One region of the Streptomyces sp. 4N509B genome, then DNA from elsewhere that is predicted to be linked to it. Evidence: predicted binding sites of a transcription regulator. Region 1 holds the regulator's gene; the other holds the start of a gene.
What was found. Region 1 encodes HspR, which represses chaperone genes until heat shock. Its sites were predicted from a motif close to TTGAGNNNNNNNNNCTCAA; they were not measured.

Region 2: lon (endopeptidase La) is a predicted target of HspR. The motif match lies at 2,275-2,293, and genes of this name have one in related genera.

Annotation. Positions count from the first base shown of each region.
Region 1 is NZ_JBQQBZ010000001.1:150,111-157,885, reverse strand. Features, by position in the region: gene dnaK (molecular chaperone DnaK) at 1-535, shown strand, start outside; gene grpE (nucleotide exchange factor GrpE) at 532-1,344, shown strand; gene dnaJ (molecular chaperone DnaJ) at 1,459-2,637, shown strand; gene ACTWP5_RS00675 (heat shock protein transcriptional repressor HspR) at 2,642-3,091, shown strand; gene ACTWP5_RS00670 (Dyp-type peroxidase) at 3,199-5,043, opposite strand; gene ACTWP5_RS00665 (sodium-translocating pyrophosphatase) at 5,357-7,759, opposite strand.
Region 2 is NZ_JBQQBZ010000007.1:64,567-72,341, reverse strand. Features, by position in the region: gene ACTWP5_RS09970 (helix-turn-helix domain-containing protein) at 146-964, shown strand; gene ACTWP5_RS09965 (LLM class flavin-dependent oxidoreductase) at 1,108-2,004, opposite strand; gene lon (endopeptidase La) at 2,316-4,730, shown strand; gene ACTWP5_RS09955 (PPOX class F420-dependent oxidoreductase) at 4,795-5,262, shown strand; gene ACTWP5_RS09950 (AlkA N-terminal domain-containing protein) at 5,364-6,998, shown strand; gene ACTWP5_RS09945 (methylated-DNA--[protein]-cysteine S-methyltransferase) at 6,995-7,510, shown strand; gene ACTWP5_RS09940 (DUF2637 domain-containing protein) at 7,580-7,775, opposite strand, start outside.

The sequences.
Region 1 (7,775 bases):
GCAGATCGAGGTCACCTTCGACATCGACGCCAACGGCATCATGCACGTCTCCGCCAAGGACCTGGGCACGGGCAAGGAGCAGCGGATGACCGTGACCGGCGGCTCCGCCCTGCCGAAGGACGACATCGAGCGGATGATGCGGGACGCCGAGCAGTACGCCGAGGACGACCGTCGGCGTCGCGAGGCCGCCGAGACGCGCAACCAGGCGGAGCAGCTCGTCTACACCACGGAGAACTTCCTCAAGGAGAACTCCGAGAAGGTCCCCGGCGAGGTGAAGACCGAGGTCGAGGCCGCCGTGGCCGAGCTGAAGGAGACGCTGAAGGGCGAGGACACCGCCGCCATCCGCGAGGCGTCGGAGAAGGTCGCCGCCACCAGCCAGAAGCTCGGGCAGGCCATGTACGCCGACGCCCAGGGCGCGCAGGCGGCCGGCGGCCAGGGCGGTGCCCCGGGCGGCGCGGGCTCCTCGTCGGCTGACGAGGACGTCGTGGACGCCGAGATCGTGGACGAGGAGAAGCCGAAGGGTGGTGCCGCGTGACCCAGGACCCGCAGGGCTTTGACAAGAAGCCCGAGGGCCCCGACGCCGAGGCCGCCAGCCCCGACGCGCCGGCCGAGACCGCCGGGGAGACCCCGGCGGCCGACGGCGCGGCGGCCGGGGGTGGCACCTCGGGCGCCGGCTCCGGGAGCGGTGGCGGTGGTGGTGCCGGGGCGGGCGAGAACGGCCCGTCCGGCGCCTCCGGCGACGTCCAGCAGGTGGCCCTCACCGCCCAGCTGGACCAGACCCGCACCGCGCTGAACGAGCGCACCCAGGACCTGCAACGCCTCCAGGCGGAGTTCCAGAACTACCGCCGCCGGGTCGAGCGGGACCGGGTCGCCGTGCGGGAGGTGGCCGTGGCCAACCTCCTGACCGAGCTGCTGCCGGTGCTCGACGACATCGGCCGCGCCCGGGACCACGGGGAGCTCGTCGGTGGCTTCAAGCAGGTCGCCGAGTCGCTGGAGACGGTGGCGGCGAAGATGGGCCTGATGCAGTTCGGCAAGGAGGGCGAGCCCTTCGACCCGACGATCCACGAGGCCCTGATGCACAGCTACTCGCCGGATGTCACCGAGACGACGTGCGTGCAGATCCTCCAGCCCGGGTACCGAATCGGGGACCGGACGATCCGTCCGGCCCGGGTCGGGGTCGCCGAGCCGCAGCCGGGCGCCCAGCGCGCCGAGGAGGCCGAGGGTTCCGAGGCCGCCGAGGGTGAGAAGGAGCCCGGTGAGGAGCAGCACGCGCGGGAGGCGAGGACGGCCGAGGGCGAGAGTGAGCCGAAGGAGAACGGTGGCAGCGGCCCGGACGAGGGCTGAGGTCGTGGCCGTCGCCGTGGCCTCCGTGGGTGTCGGCTCCGTGGGTGTCGGCTCCGCGGGTGTCGGGTCCGCGGGTGTCGGGTCCGTGAGTGTCAGAGAGGAGGGGCGCCGCGGATGAGTACGAAGGACTTCATCGAGAAGGACTACTACAAGGTCCTCGGCGTCCCCAAGGACGCCACCGAGGCGGAGATCAAGAAGGCGTACCGGAAGCTCGCCCGCGAGTTCCACCCGGACGCCAACAAGGGCGACACGCGCGCCGAGGAGCGTTTCAAGGATGTCTCCGAGGCGTACGACGTCCTTGGTGACGCCAAGCGCCGCAAGGAGTACGACGAGGCGCGGGCGCTCTTCGGCAGCGGCGGCTTCCGCCCGGGTCCGGGCGGCGGCGGCCAGTTCAACTTCGACCTCGGGGACCTCTTCGGCGGTCCCCAGGGCGGCGGTCCCCAGGGCGGCGCCGGCGGCTTCGGCGGCGGGCTCGGGGACGTCTTCGGCGGCCTGTTCAACCGCGGCGGCGCCACCACCCGGACGGCGCCGCGCCGTGGCCAGGACATCGACTCCGAGGTGACGCTCAGCTTCACCGAGGCGGTCTCCGGGGCCACGGTGCCGCTGCGGATGTCCTCGTCCGCCGCGTGCAAGGCGTGCTCGGGCACCGGCGACAAGAACGGCACCCCCCGGGTCTGCCCCACCTGCGTCGGCACCGGACAGGTCAGCCGGGGCGGCGGGGGCGGCTTCTCACTCACCGACCCGTGCATGGACTGCAAGGGGCGCGGGCTGATCGCCCAGGACCCCTGCCAGGTCTGCCGCGGCAGCGGGCGAGCCACCTCGCAGCGCACCATGCAGGTCCGCATCCCGGCGGGTGTCGCCGACGGGCAGCGGATCAGGCTGCGCGGCAAGGGCGCCCCCGGCGAGCGCGGCGGACCCAACGGTGACCTGTACGTGGTGGTGCACGTCGACACCCATCCGGTCTTCGGCCGGCGGGGCGACAATCTCACCATCACGGTGCCGGTCACCTTCCCCGAGGCGGCGCTCGGTGGTGAGATCAAGGTGCCGACCCTCGGCGGGACCCCGGTCACGCTGAAGCTGCCGCCGGGGACCCCGAGCGGGCGCACCATGCGTGCCCGGGGCAAGGGCGCGGTGCGCAAGGACGGCACCCGCGGCGACCTGCTGGTCACCATCGAGGTCGCCGTGCCGCGCGAGCTGGACGACGCCGCGCGGGCCGCCCTGGAGTCGTATCGCGCCGCCGCGGGAGACGAGGACCCTCGGACGGCGCTGTTCGAGGCCGCGAAGGGAGAGTAGTCAGATGGACGGCCGGAACGGACCGAGTAACCCCTACGAACTGACCGACGAGACACCGGTGTACGTCATCTCGGTGGCGGCACAGCTCTCCGGGCTGCACCCGCAGACGTTGCGCCAGTACGACCGGCTGGGGCTGGTCTGTCCGGACCGGACCGCGGGGCGCGGCCGGCGGTACTCCGCCCGCGACATCCAGCTGCTGCGGGAGGTGCAGCGGCTCTCCCAGGACGACGGGATCAACCTCGCGGGCATCAAGCGGATCATTGAGCTCCAGACGCAGGTGGCGGCGCTCCAGGCCAAGGTCGTGGAGTTGCAGCAGGCGCTGGAGGGCGCGGCCGTGGCGATGCGGCAGCGCGAGGCGCAGGTGCACGCCTCCTACCGGCGCGACCTCGTGCCGTACCAGGACGTGCGCGCCTCCTCCGCCATCGTCGTCTGGCGGCCCGACCGGCGGGGCTGACGGGGCCGGCCCGCGGGCCGCCCCACGTCCACGCGGCGCTTCCGCGGCCCGCCCGGGTGACGACCGACCGACGGTCCTCGCCCGGGCGGGCCGTCGCGTGACCGCCGTCAGCGCGCGGTGTCCGTGTGCCAGAGCACGCTGCCGTCGGCGGCCCTGATCGAGACGTCGCCGTCCACGCCCACGACGAGCGTGGCGCCGGGGTGGCCGGCGGTCCCGCTGGACCAGATGATCTCGCCCGCCATGGTGGGCATCACCAGGTTCCCGTCCTCGCGCAGCTCGGCCCGGATCGCGCCCCGGCGGTTCACGCCCGCGCGCCAGCGTTCCCGCTCGTTCTCGTCCCGCACCACGAGGTCGTTGTCGGCCTCGAAGCGCAGCCTCGCCCGTCCCGCGCTGATCACCTCACCGCGCCGGATGATCGTCGGCGCGGGCATCACCCGGTCCGCCAACGGCTCGCCGCCGACGGGAACCGTCCCCTCCGCCAACTGGCGCAACGCCGACATCGAGGGGGCGAAGGCGTACACCGCGCCCTGGGTGTGGACGTACTGCTTCATCTCCAGCGCCACGCAGGCCGTCGGGCCCAGCGGATCGGCCGGGTAGGCGACGACGGTGTCCTGGCCGATGACGGCGTCCCGGCCGACCGGCGGCTCGCGCTCGGGGAGGTTCTCGTCGTTCACCCAGGCCTGCTGGACGAACTCGAACTGCGCCACCAGGTCCGACTGGTAGCTCACGAAGACCAGGCCGCGCGGCTCGTCCTGGGTGGTCGCGTCGTGGAGAGGGCCGAACGGGACGCCGCGGCGCATCAGGCGGCGGCCGTCGAGCCCGCCCTGCTCCGGGACGGTGGCGTCGTCGCTCGGTTCGACCTGGAGGCCGTCGCGGGGGTTGGTCTTCCGCAGGTGGGAGCAGAGTGGCGTGAGGCGGCCGGCCACGTCGTCGCCGAAGCCGAAGTCGTTCACCTTGTCGGGGCCGAGCGGGCCCGGGTCGGCGTCGGGGAACGTCGGGACGGGCGCGCCGGACCGCCATCGGCCCACGAGGCGGGCGGCCAGCCAGTCGTCGGTGACCTCCTCGGGCACCGCCCCCTCGCGCTTCAGCTCCGCGAGCCGGTCGGCGACCTGCTGCCACCAGCCGGGGACGTCCTGGGCGAGGCGGCGGACCACGTGGAAGGAGCCGTCGTTCATCCACTGCGGCAGCCACGAGGGGAGCCGGTGGTCCACATCCCGTCCCACGACGAACTCGCCGGACGGGATCAGCCGCGTGCCCGGCTTGCCGAGCACCATCTCGGGGTTGTCGGGGTCGGGAAGGTCGAAGTCGACGACGCCGGGCTGGCTGATGGCGTCCTTGAAGCCGAAGTGCTCGTGGCCGACGTGATCGTCGGGCAGGGTGGCGCCCTCCTGCTCGAAGACCACGGTCAGGCCGTGGCACGCGGCCTCCTGCCGCTCCTGCTCCACGTCCCTGGTCAGGTCGGCCTCGTCGTCGGCGGCGAGGGTGAGGACGGCGTGGACCGGATCGTGCTGCTGGGCGCCGAAGAGCCACCGCTCGGGAGCGCTCGTGCCGGTGTCGCCCACCAGGTGGGCGCGGGCCGCGCTGCCCTGGACGAACGCCTCCTGGGTGCTGCCCCGGGGGACGTCGTTGAGCGGGCTGCCGCCGACGAGCCGCACGAGGCCGGCGTGGGTGAAGCTGACGGCGCGCCAGGCGGCGCGGAGATCCTCGGGGTCCTGGCCGCCGCGGACCAGGCGAGCGTGACGGAAGCGGAGGTTGAACGTGGAGACGTCGCGGGTGGTGGCGATCCGCTTCCGCAGCTCCCCCAGCCACAGGCGGGCGTGCCAGCTGTCATCGAAGCGGAGGAACAGCAGACGGACGTGGTCCTTCCTGAAGCCCGCCAGGATGTCGCCCTGGATCTCGGTGCTGTCGCGGAGCGGCGGTGAGGGCGCGGTGGTCTCGGTCGCGGGGCTCATGGGCTCTCCAACGGTACTGGTGCTGACCTGCCCCGCAGACCGTATCGGGGATGTTGCTCCACCTCGCGCCTTTGGCCGCTAATGAACACGAAGGTGTGGATTAGTGGCCAAAGAGTTCGTTCACGCCCGCCGTTCGTGCGGGCGTGAACGCTGGGAACGGCGGGCGGGGCGAGGACCGCCGTCGGGGCGTGTCCCCGGCCCGCCCGGCGGCCAGGGCCACCCGCCTCCGGGGGCGGCGGGTGGCCCTGGCCGCCACGGGCCGCTTCTGACCGGCAGGACCGCCATGAGCCGCTACGGATACCGCTACGGGCCGCTACGGCGCGACCACCTCGTCGGTCTCCTCGCTCGTCGGGGTGGCCCCGGCGTCCTCCATCGTGATGCCGCGGCGCTTGGAGGCGTAGACGGCGCCGACGATGACCAGGAGGGCGACGACCGAGATCAGCGCCCGCAGCGGCGCGCTGGCGTCCTCGCCGTACGTCAGCGTGATCACGGCGGGGGCGATCAGGAGCGCCACCAGGTTCATGACCTTCAGCAGCGGGTTGATGGCCGGGCCCGCCGTGTCCTTGAACGGGTCGCCCACCGTGTCGCCGATGACCGTGGCGGCGTGGGCCTCGCTGCCCTTGCCGCCGTGGTGGCCGTCCTCGACGAGCTTCTTCGCGTTGTCCCAGGCGCCGCCCGAGTTGGCGAGGAAGACCGCCATCAGCACGCCCGCGCCGATCGCGCCCGCCAGGAACGAGCCGAGTGCTCCTATGCCGAGGCTGAAGCCGACCACGATCGGCGCCATCACGGCGAGCAGTCCCGGCGTCGCGAGCTCGCGCTGCGCGTCGCGGGTGCAGATGTCCACGACGCGGCCGTACTCGGGCTTCTCCGAGTAGTCCATGATCCCGGGGTGCTCGCGGAACTGCCGCCGCACCTCGTAGACCACGGCGCCGGCCGAGCGGGAGACCGCGTTGATCGCGAGGCCGGAGAAGAGGAAGACGACGCTCGCGCCGGCGATGAGGCCGACGAGGTTGTTCGGCTGGGAGATGTCCAGGCTGAGGCTCGCGTGCGCCGACAGCTGGGTTCCGACGTCCGCGACGGCGTCGGCGATGGCGTCCTGGTAGGAGCCGAAGAGCGCCGCGGCGGCCAGCACGGCCGTCGCGATCGCGATGCCCTTGGTGACGGCCTTCGTGGTGTTGCCGACCGCGTCGAGGTCGGTGAGGACCTGGGCGCCGTCGCCCTCGACGTCGCCGGACATCTCGGCGATGCCCTGCGCGTTGTCGGCCACGGGCCCGAAGGTGTCCATGGCGACGATGACGCCGACGGTGGTCAGCAGGCCGGTGCCGGCCAGGGCCACGGCGAAGAGCGCCAGCATGATCGTTCCGCCGGCCAGCATGTAGGCGGCGTAGACGGACAGGCCCACCAGCAGCGCCGTGTAGACCGCCGACTCCAGACCCACGGAGAAGCCGGAGAGGACGACGGTGGCCGGGCCGGTCCTGGAGCTCTTGCCGATGTCCCGCACGGGGCGGCGGGTGGTCTCGGTGAAGTAGCCCGTGAGCTGCTGGATCACCGCGGCCAGGACGATGCCGATGGCGACGGCGGCCAGCGCGAACAGCCGCGGGTCGGCGTCGTGGGTGGCGATGTCCGCGTCGGTGACGCCCTCCAGCTCGGAGAAGCTGCCGGGGAGGTACGCGTAGCAGGCCACCGCCACGAGCACGAGGGAGATGCCCGCGGAGATGAAGAAGCCGCGGTTGATCGCGGTCATGCTGGTGCGGTCGGTGCGGCGGGGGGAGACGAGGAAGATGCCCGCCATCGCCGTCAGCACGCCGATCGCGGGCACCAGCAGCGGGAAGGCCAGGCCCGCGTCGCCGAACGCGACGCTGCCGAGGATGAGACCGGCCACGAGGGTGACCGCGTAGGACTCGAAGAGGTCGGCCGCCATCCCGGCGCAGTCTCCGACGTTGTCGCCCACGTTGTCCGCGATGGTCGCGGCGTTGCGCGGGTCGTCCTCGGGGATGCCCTGCTCGACCTTCCCGACCAGGTCGGCGCCGACGTCGGCCGCCTTCGTGAAGATGCCGCCGCCGACACGCATGAACATCGCGATCAGGGCGGCGCCGAGGCCGAAGCCCTCCAGCACGCGCGGCGCGTCGGCCGCGTAGACCATCACCACGCAGGACGCGCCGAGGAGGCCGAGCCCGACGGTGCACATGCCGACGACACCGCCGGTCCGAAACGCCAGCCGCATCGCCTGGTGCCGCACCGGAATGATCTGGTCGGTGCCCTCGGAGTCGTTCGCCTGCCTCGCCGCCGCGGCCACGCGGACGTTACTGCGTACCGCCAGCCACATGCCGAGGTAACCGGTGGCCGCCGAGAAAGCGGCGCCCACCAGGAAGAACAGTGATCGGCCGAGGCGCTCATTCCAGTCGTCCGCCGGCAACAGCAACAACAGGAACACCACGATGACCGCGAAGATCGCGAGTGTGCGCAGCTGCCGGGCCAGATAGGCATTCGCGCCCTCCTGCACGGCGGCGGCGATCCGCTTCATGTTCTCGGTGCCCTCGCCGGCCGCGAGAACCTGTCTGACCAGCACCACGGCGAGCGCCAGGGCCCCGGCGGCGACCAGCGCGATGACCAGGATCAGCCCACGATTACCGCCGGTGAGTTCCACGTCCTCGGTGGACGCCGCCACCTGGGTAGCCTTCACAAAATACGGATGATCGTAAAGTTGGCCCGCCATTCGTCCTCCTCGACGC
Region 2 (7,775 bases), on a different contig from region 1:
TGAAAATGGATGAAGCCGTCGAGGACGTCGGGCACACCGCTCGGGGGGCCGGCCTGGCCACCGCCGTCGGCGTCAGGGAACGAGCCCCCGGGCAGGCGGGCGCCCCCGCCCGGACTACCAGCTCACCGGGCCCACCGTGTCCCGGATGATCCTGGGTGCCAGGCTGCGGCAGCTGCGGGAGGCCCGCCGGATCACGGGCGGGGAGGCCGGGGAGGAGATCCGGGCCTCCCACTCCAAGATCAGCCGGCTGGAGATGGGCCGCACCGGCTTCAAGACCAAGGACGTCGAGGAGCTGCTCAACCTCTACGGCGTCACCGACGACGGCGAGCGCGCCACCCTGCTGGCGCTGGCCAAGCAGTCCACCAGCCTGGGCTGGTGGCACATCTACCACGACATCGTCCCCGTGTGGTTGAACGTTTATCTCGGGCTGGAGCAGGCGGCCGTCCTGATCCGCTCCTACGAACTGCAGTTCGTGCCCGGCCTCCTCCAGACCCCCGGCTACGCCCGCGCCGTCGTCCACCTAGTCGAGGACGACCCCGAGGTGCTGGAACGGCGGTTGGAGCTGCGGCTGGCGCGCCAGTGGGTCCTGCGACGGGACGCGCCCCCGCGGCTGTGGGTGGTGATCGACGAGGCGGCGCTGCGCCGGCCGGTGGGCGGCTCGGGGGAGATGCGGCGCCAGCTCGCGTACCTGCTGGAGATGAGCGAGCTGCCGCACGTGACGATCCAGGTCATGCCGTTCGCCTCGGGGGGCCACGCCGGGCTCGGCGGCTCGGTGACCGTGCTGCGACCGCCGGGGGACGAGCTGCCGGACGTGGTCTACCTGGAGCAGCTGACCGGCGGCGTCTACCCGGACAAGCACGCGGAGATCGAGCACTACCAGCACGTCATGAACCGCGTCGTCGTCGACGCCACGCCGCCGGACCGCAGCCGCGACATGATGCTGCGGATGCTGCGGGAGGTCTGAGGCGCTCGCCGCCTCCCTGTCGGCCCGGGGGCCACGTTCCCGTGGCTTCGCCCCCTCACGCTGCTCCGTGGCGGGGGGCACCTCGCCCGCCCCGGTCCGGTCCGGGGCGGGCGGGCAGCCGGTCGGCCGCGGCCGGGCGGCGCTCAGCGCCGCAGGCGGTCGCGGGCGGCGGGGACGACCTCCCGGGCGAAGAGCAGCGACTGCCGCTCGCGGTCGCGGGTGGGCCAGAAGACGAAGGCGTTCATCCCGCACTCGGTGTGCAGCCGCACCAGCGTGTCCACCCAGTGGTCGACGAACCCGTGGAAGGGGTCTCCGGCCTTCTCGCCGGCCTCGTCCTCCTCGGCGGTGACGAGGCCGGCCACGTTGTACAGGCGCAGGATCGCGTCAGGGTCGCGGCCGGCCTCGCGTGCGGCGTCGGAGATGACGCCGTTCATGCCCGGCAGCGCCTCCGGCGGCACGTAGGCGCTGGAGACCGACCAGCCGTCGGCCTTCTCGCCCAGCAGCCGCAGCGCCCGGGGACCGCCGACGCCGAGCCAGACGCCGATGTCGTGCGCCGGACGCGGGCCGGGGTGCGCCCCGGGCACCTGGTAGTGCGTGCCGTCGTGGCGGAACGGCTCGCCCGCCCAGCTGGCACGGATGACGTCGATGGCCTCGCTCAACGCCGCCCGCGCGGCGCCGTGGGACCGGTGGGGGCCGCCCATGGCGGCGATCCGGTCGGCGAAGGCGCCGGCGCCCAGGCCCAGCTCGAAGCGGCCCCCCGAGAGGACGTCGATGGTGGCGGCCTGCTGGGCCAGCATCGCCGGGGGACGCAGCGGCAGGTTGGCGACGTTGGGGAAGAAGCGCACCGTGTCGGTCGTGGCCGCGAGCCAGGTGATCAGGGAGAGGGTGTCGACGAACTCGGAGACGTAGGGGTGGTCCTGTACACCGACGTACTCCAGGCCCGTGGTCTGGGCGATCTCCGTGATCCGCGCCGCGGCCGGGAGGCCGGCGGCGTGCGGGTCGACGTTGAGTCCGAAGCTGACGGGCGACGACGTCGTCATGGGGCTCCTTCTGCGCCGCGCCGGCTGCCGGCCGGCAACGGGCCGGTCGCCGGTGCTGGTCGCTGGCGTGTGTGTCGGTGGCTGGTCGGTGGTTCGTCGGTGGCTTGTCGGTCGCTGGGCTGGCCCCGGCCGGGCCGTGGTGGTCCGGTGAGGCTGAGGGGACCGTACGAGGCGGGCGCGCCCCGCGCCCATGGTGCCCCGATCGCTCACAGCGAACACCGCCGCCCGGAGGGAACATCCCCCGCCCCCAGGGCATTGAGAGAGCAGTCTTTGAGTCTCACTGACTCAAGTTGCCTGCAGAGGGAGAGGTCATGTCTTCATCGCTCGATGTGCTCACCCTGCCGGTGCTGCCGCTCGACGACGAGGTTGTGCTGCCCGGGATGGTGGTGCCGCTCGAGTTGTCCCAGCCCGAGGTGCGCGCCGCCGTCGAGGCCGCACAGGCGGCCGCGCCCAGGGGGGAGAAGCCGCGCGTGCTGCTCGTGCCGCGGCTCGCGGGAAGCTACGCCGGCATCGGTGTGATCGGTCGGGTCGAGCAGGTCGGACGCCTCTCCGGCGGGGACCCGGGGGCGCTGGTGCGGGGCCTTGGCAGGGTGCGCATCGGATCCGGCACGACCGGCCCCGGCGCGGCCCTGTGGGTGGAGGGCACCGCCGTCACGGAGTCCGTTCCCACCCCGCTGCCCGCCGAGGTCGCCGAGCTCGTCAGGGAGTACAAGGCCCTGACCACCAGCTGGCTGCGCAAGCGCGGCGCCTGGCAGGTCGTGGACCGCGTGCAGCAGATCGAGGAGGTCCCCGCCCTGGCGGACAACGCCGGGTACCTGCCGTTCCTGAGGCCGGAGCAGCGCGTCACGCTGCTGGAGACCGTCGACCCGGTCGAGCGGCTGCGCCTGGCCGAGGGGTGGCTGAGCGAGCACCTCGCGGAGGAGGACGTCGCCGAGTCCATCGCGAAGGACGTGCAGGACGGGGTCGACCGCCAGCAGCGCGAGTTCCTGCTGCGTCGCCAGCTGGAGGCGGTGCGCAAGGAGCTGGCCGAGCTCAACGGGGACGCCGCCGACGAGAGCGAGGACTACCGCGCGCGGGTGGAGGCCGCGGAGCTTCCCGAGAAGGTGCGCGAGGCGGCGCTGAAGGAGGTCGACAAGCTGGAGCGGACCTCCGACGCCAGCCCCGAGGGCGGCTGGATCCGCACCTGGCTGGACACCGTCCTCGACCTGCCCTGGCAGGTCCGCACCGAGGACTCCTACGACGTCCCCGGCGCCCGTGCCGTGCTGGACGCCGACCACGCGGGCCTGACGGACGTCAAGGAGCGCATCGTCGAGTACCTCGCCGTGCGCAAGCGCCGCGGTGAGCGGGGCCTCGGCGTCGTCGGCGGTCGGCGGGGCGGTGCCGTGCTCGCGCTCGTCGGCCCGCCCGGCGTCGGCAAGACCTCGCTCGGCGAGTCCGTGGCGCGCGCCATGGGCCGGAAGTTCGTCCGCGTCGCGCTCGGCGGCGTCCGGGACGAGGCGGAGATCCGCGGTCACCGGCGGACGTACGTCGGCGCGCTGCCGGGCCGCGTCGTGCGGGCCGTCAGGGAGGCCGGCTCGATGAACCCCGTGGTGCTGCTCGACGAGATCGACAAGGTCGGCAGCGACTACCGGGGCGATCCGGCCGCCGCGCTGCTGGAGGTCCTCGACCCGGCGCAGAACCACACCTTCCGCGACCACTACCTGGAGGTCGAGCTCGACCTCTCCGACGTGGTCTTCCTGGCCACCGCCAACGTCCTGGAGGCCATCCCGCAGCCCCTGCTCGACCGCATGGAGCTGGTCACGCTCGACGGGTACACCGAGGACGAGAAGGTCACCATCGCCCGTGACCACCTCGTTCCCCGGCAGCTGGAGCGGGCCGGGCTGAGTGCCGACGAGGTGGTCATCGAGGACGAGGCGCTGCGCCGGCTGGCCGGGGAGTACACCCGCGAGGCGGGCGTGCGCGCCCTGGAGCGGTCCATCGCGCGGCTGCTGCGGAAGGTCGCCGCCCGGCACGAGCTGGGCGAGCTGGAGCTGACACCCGGCAGTCCGTTCACCCTCACGGCGGACGGCCTGCGCGAGCTGATCGGCCGCCCGCACCACACCCCGGAGGCGGCCCAGGACCCGGAGGTGCGGCGCACCGCCGTGCCGGGCGTGGCCACCGGGCTGGCCGTGACCGGCGTCGGCGGGGACGTGCTCCACATCGAGGCGTCGCTGGCCGACCCGGAGACGGGCGGGGCGGGGCTGACGCTCACCGGTCAGCTGGGCGACGTGATGAAGGAGTCCGGCCAGATCGCCCTCTCCTACCTGCGGTCGCGGGGCGCCGAGCTGGAGCTGCCGGTGGGTGACCTCAAGGAGCGCGGCGTCCACCTGCACGTCCCCGCGGGGGCGGTGCCCAAGGACGGGCCCAGCGCCGGCATCACCATGACCACGGCACTCGCCTCGCTGCTCAGCGGCCGGCAGGTGCGGCCGGACGTGGCGATGACGGGTGAGGTCTCGCTGACCGGCCGGGTGCTGCCGATCGGCGGCGTCAAGCAGAAGCTGCTCGCCGCTCACCGGGCCGGCCTGACCACGGTCATCATCCCGAAGCGGAACGAGCCGGACCTCGACGACGTGCCGGAGGAGATCCTCGCCACGCTGGAGGTGCACCCCGTCACCGACGTCCGGCAGGTGCTGGAGCTGGCGCTCACGCCGGCGAAGGCGCCGACCGAGATCACGGTCGCGGCGTGACGCCGAGCGGCCCGCCCGGAGGGCGCCACCCCCGGGCGGGCCGCGAGAGCCTAGGCTCTCGACCATGAGTCCTTCGATCGCCACCACCACCCGGGTCGACCGGGAGCAGCTGCTGGAGTTCGTGCGTCCCCGCCACCGCGCGATCCTGCTCACCCACCGCGCCGACGGATCGGTCCAGGGATCGCCGCTGACCTGTGGCGTGGACGACGAGGGCCGGGTGGTCGTCTCCACCTATCCCGAGCGCGCCAAGACCCGCAACGCCCGCCGCGACGCCGAGGTCAGCGTCATCGTGCTGTCCGACGAGTGGGACGGCCCGTGGGTGCAGATCGACGGCACGGCCGAGGTGCTCGACGTGCCCGAGGCGGTCGAGCCGCTCGTCGCGTACTACCGCACCATCGCCGGCGAGCACCCGGACTGGGACGAGTACCGTGAGGCCATGGTCCGGCAGGGCAAGGCGCTGATCCGCGTCACCCCGCGCCGCTGGGGGCCCGTCGCCACCGGTGGTTTCCCGGCACGGCTCGCGCCCTCCTGACCCCGGGCGCAGCGGCGCCGCCGGCCCGGCCGACCCCGCCGACCGTCATGTCCGATTCCCGCTAGGAACCGCCGAGCCGACGGCGCAGACTGGACGGCGTGATGGACGATGACAGCAGGTACGAGGCGGTGCGCAGCCGGGACGAGCGGTTCGACGGGGTCTTCTTCGTCGCCGTCCTCAGCACCGGCATCTACTGCCGCCCCAGCTGCCCCGCGATGACACCGAAGCGGGAGAACGTCCGCTTCCACCCCTCGGCCGCCGCCGCCCAGTCCGCCGGCTTCCGCGCCTGCCGACGCTGCCGCCCGGACACCGTGCCCGGCTCCGCCGAGTGGAACGCGCGGGCCGACTCCGTGGGCAGGGCCATGCGGCTGATCGGCGACGGCGTCGTGGACCGCGAGGGCGTCGCGGGGCTCGCCGACCGGCTGGGCTACAGCGCCCGGCACGTCCACCGGCAGCTCACCGCCGAGGTGGGCGCGGGCCCGGTGGCGCTGGCGCGGGCGCAGCGCGCCCACACCGCGCGACTGCTGCTCCAGACGACGGCGCTGCCGGTGACCGAGGTCGCCTTCGCGGCGGGTTTCGCGAGCATCCGGCAGTTCAACGACACGGTGCGGGCCGTCTACGACCGCACCCCGAGCGAGCTCCGCGCCGCCACCGGCCGTCCCCGCGCCGCCAACGGCACGAGCGGCCAGGGCCGCGCGGGTGGCGCGGGTGGCGCGGACGACGGAGGCGCGCCGGCCGGCTTGATCGAGCTGCGCCTGGCCCACCGGGGCCCGTACGACGCCCGTCAGGTCTTCGACTTCCTCGGGCTGCGGGCCATCCCCGGCGTCGAGGAGATGCGGGGTGAGCCCGGAGCCCGGCTCTACCGCCGCACCCTCGCGCTGCCCCACGGCAGCGGCGTCGTCGAGGTCGGCGAGGCCCCACCCGGGGCCGGCCGGCGGCACCCGGCGTCGCGCTGGCTGCCGTGCCGGCTGCGGCTGACCGACCCGCGGGACCTCACGACCGCCGTGCAGCGGACGCGGCGGCTGTTCGACCTCGACGCCGACCCGTACGCCGTCGCCGAGCGCCTCGGCGAGGACCCCACGCTCGCGCCCCTGGTCGCCGCCCACCCCGGGCTGAGGTCCCCGGGCGCCGCGCAGCCGGAGGAGTTGGCCGTCCGCGCCGTCCTCGGCCAACAGGTCACGGTCGCCGCGGCCCGCACCCTCGCCGCGCGGATCGTCGCCGCCCACGGCTCCCCGCTGCCCGCGCCCGACGGCGGGCTCACCCACCTCTTCCCCGACGTCACGGCCCTGGCGCGGGCGGACCTCACCGGGCTCGGCATGCCGGCCGCCCGCGGCCGGACCGTCACCACCCTGTGCGCCGCGCTGCGCGACGGCGTGGTCCGCCTCGACCCCGGCGCCGACCGCGAGGAGGTCGAACGCGCGCTGCTGTCGCTGCCCGGCATCGGCCCGTGGACGGCCGGCTACGTGCGGATGCGGGCGCTGGGCGACCCCGACGTCTTCCTCCCGGGCGACGCCGGGATCCGCCACGGGCTGCGCCGCCTCGACGCCGTCGCCGACGCCGCATCCACCGAGGCGTGGCGCCCCTGGCGCTCCTACGCCGTGCACCTGCTGTGGCTCGCCACGGCCCTCGACGCCCCAGCAGGTCCCGCAGTCCCCACAGTTCCCGCAGTCCCCGCGATCCCCACCGTCCGCACCGCCCCCACCCCTTCCGCGCACCTCACGACGGAGACCCGATGAGCACGATCAGCACCGACGCCACCACGCTCTACACCACCCACCCGAGCCCGCTCGGCGAGCTGCTGCTGGCCGCGCCCGAGCCCGGCACCCTGGCCTCGGTGACGGTGCCGGGACAGAAGGGCGGCGCCCGCGTCGCCGCGGGCTGGCGCCGCGACCCCGCCGCGTTCGGCGAGGCCGTCCGCCAGCTCGACGCCTACTTCGCCGGCGAGCTCAGGGAGTTCACCCTGCCGCTGGCGGCCCGCGGCTCCGACTTCAGGGAGCGGGTCTGGGCCGCGCTGGACCGCGTGCCCTACGGCCGCACCCTGACCTACGGCGAACTCGCCGCCCTGGCCGGCCTGCCGGCCCGCTCCGCCCGCGCCGTCGGCGGCGCCGTCGGCGCCAACCCGTTGACCGTCGTCCGCCCCTGCCACCGGGTCGTCGGCGCGAACGGGGCGCTGACCGGCTACGCGGGAGGCCTCGACCGCAAGCGGCGGCTGCTCGCCCTCGAAGGGGTGCTGCCCCACCCGGCCTGAGGCGCGCGACGGCCGGCCGGCGCCTCGTCGGCCGGCCGGCCGGCACGTCGCGTTCAGGCCGCCCGTCGGCTAGCTGAACTGCCGCTCGATGCGGGCCAGTTTCTCCTCCAGGGAGTCGAGCCGGCCGGCGCCGTACCCGAGCGAACCCGAGTCGCCGAGGCCCGCGCTCGTCCCCGCGGAGCCACCGACCGCCGCCTCGCCCCCCGTGCCGCCGCCGCTCCCGGCGCCGCTGCCGCCGTGCAGCGCCGGCCGCATCGCCGCGGCC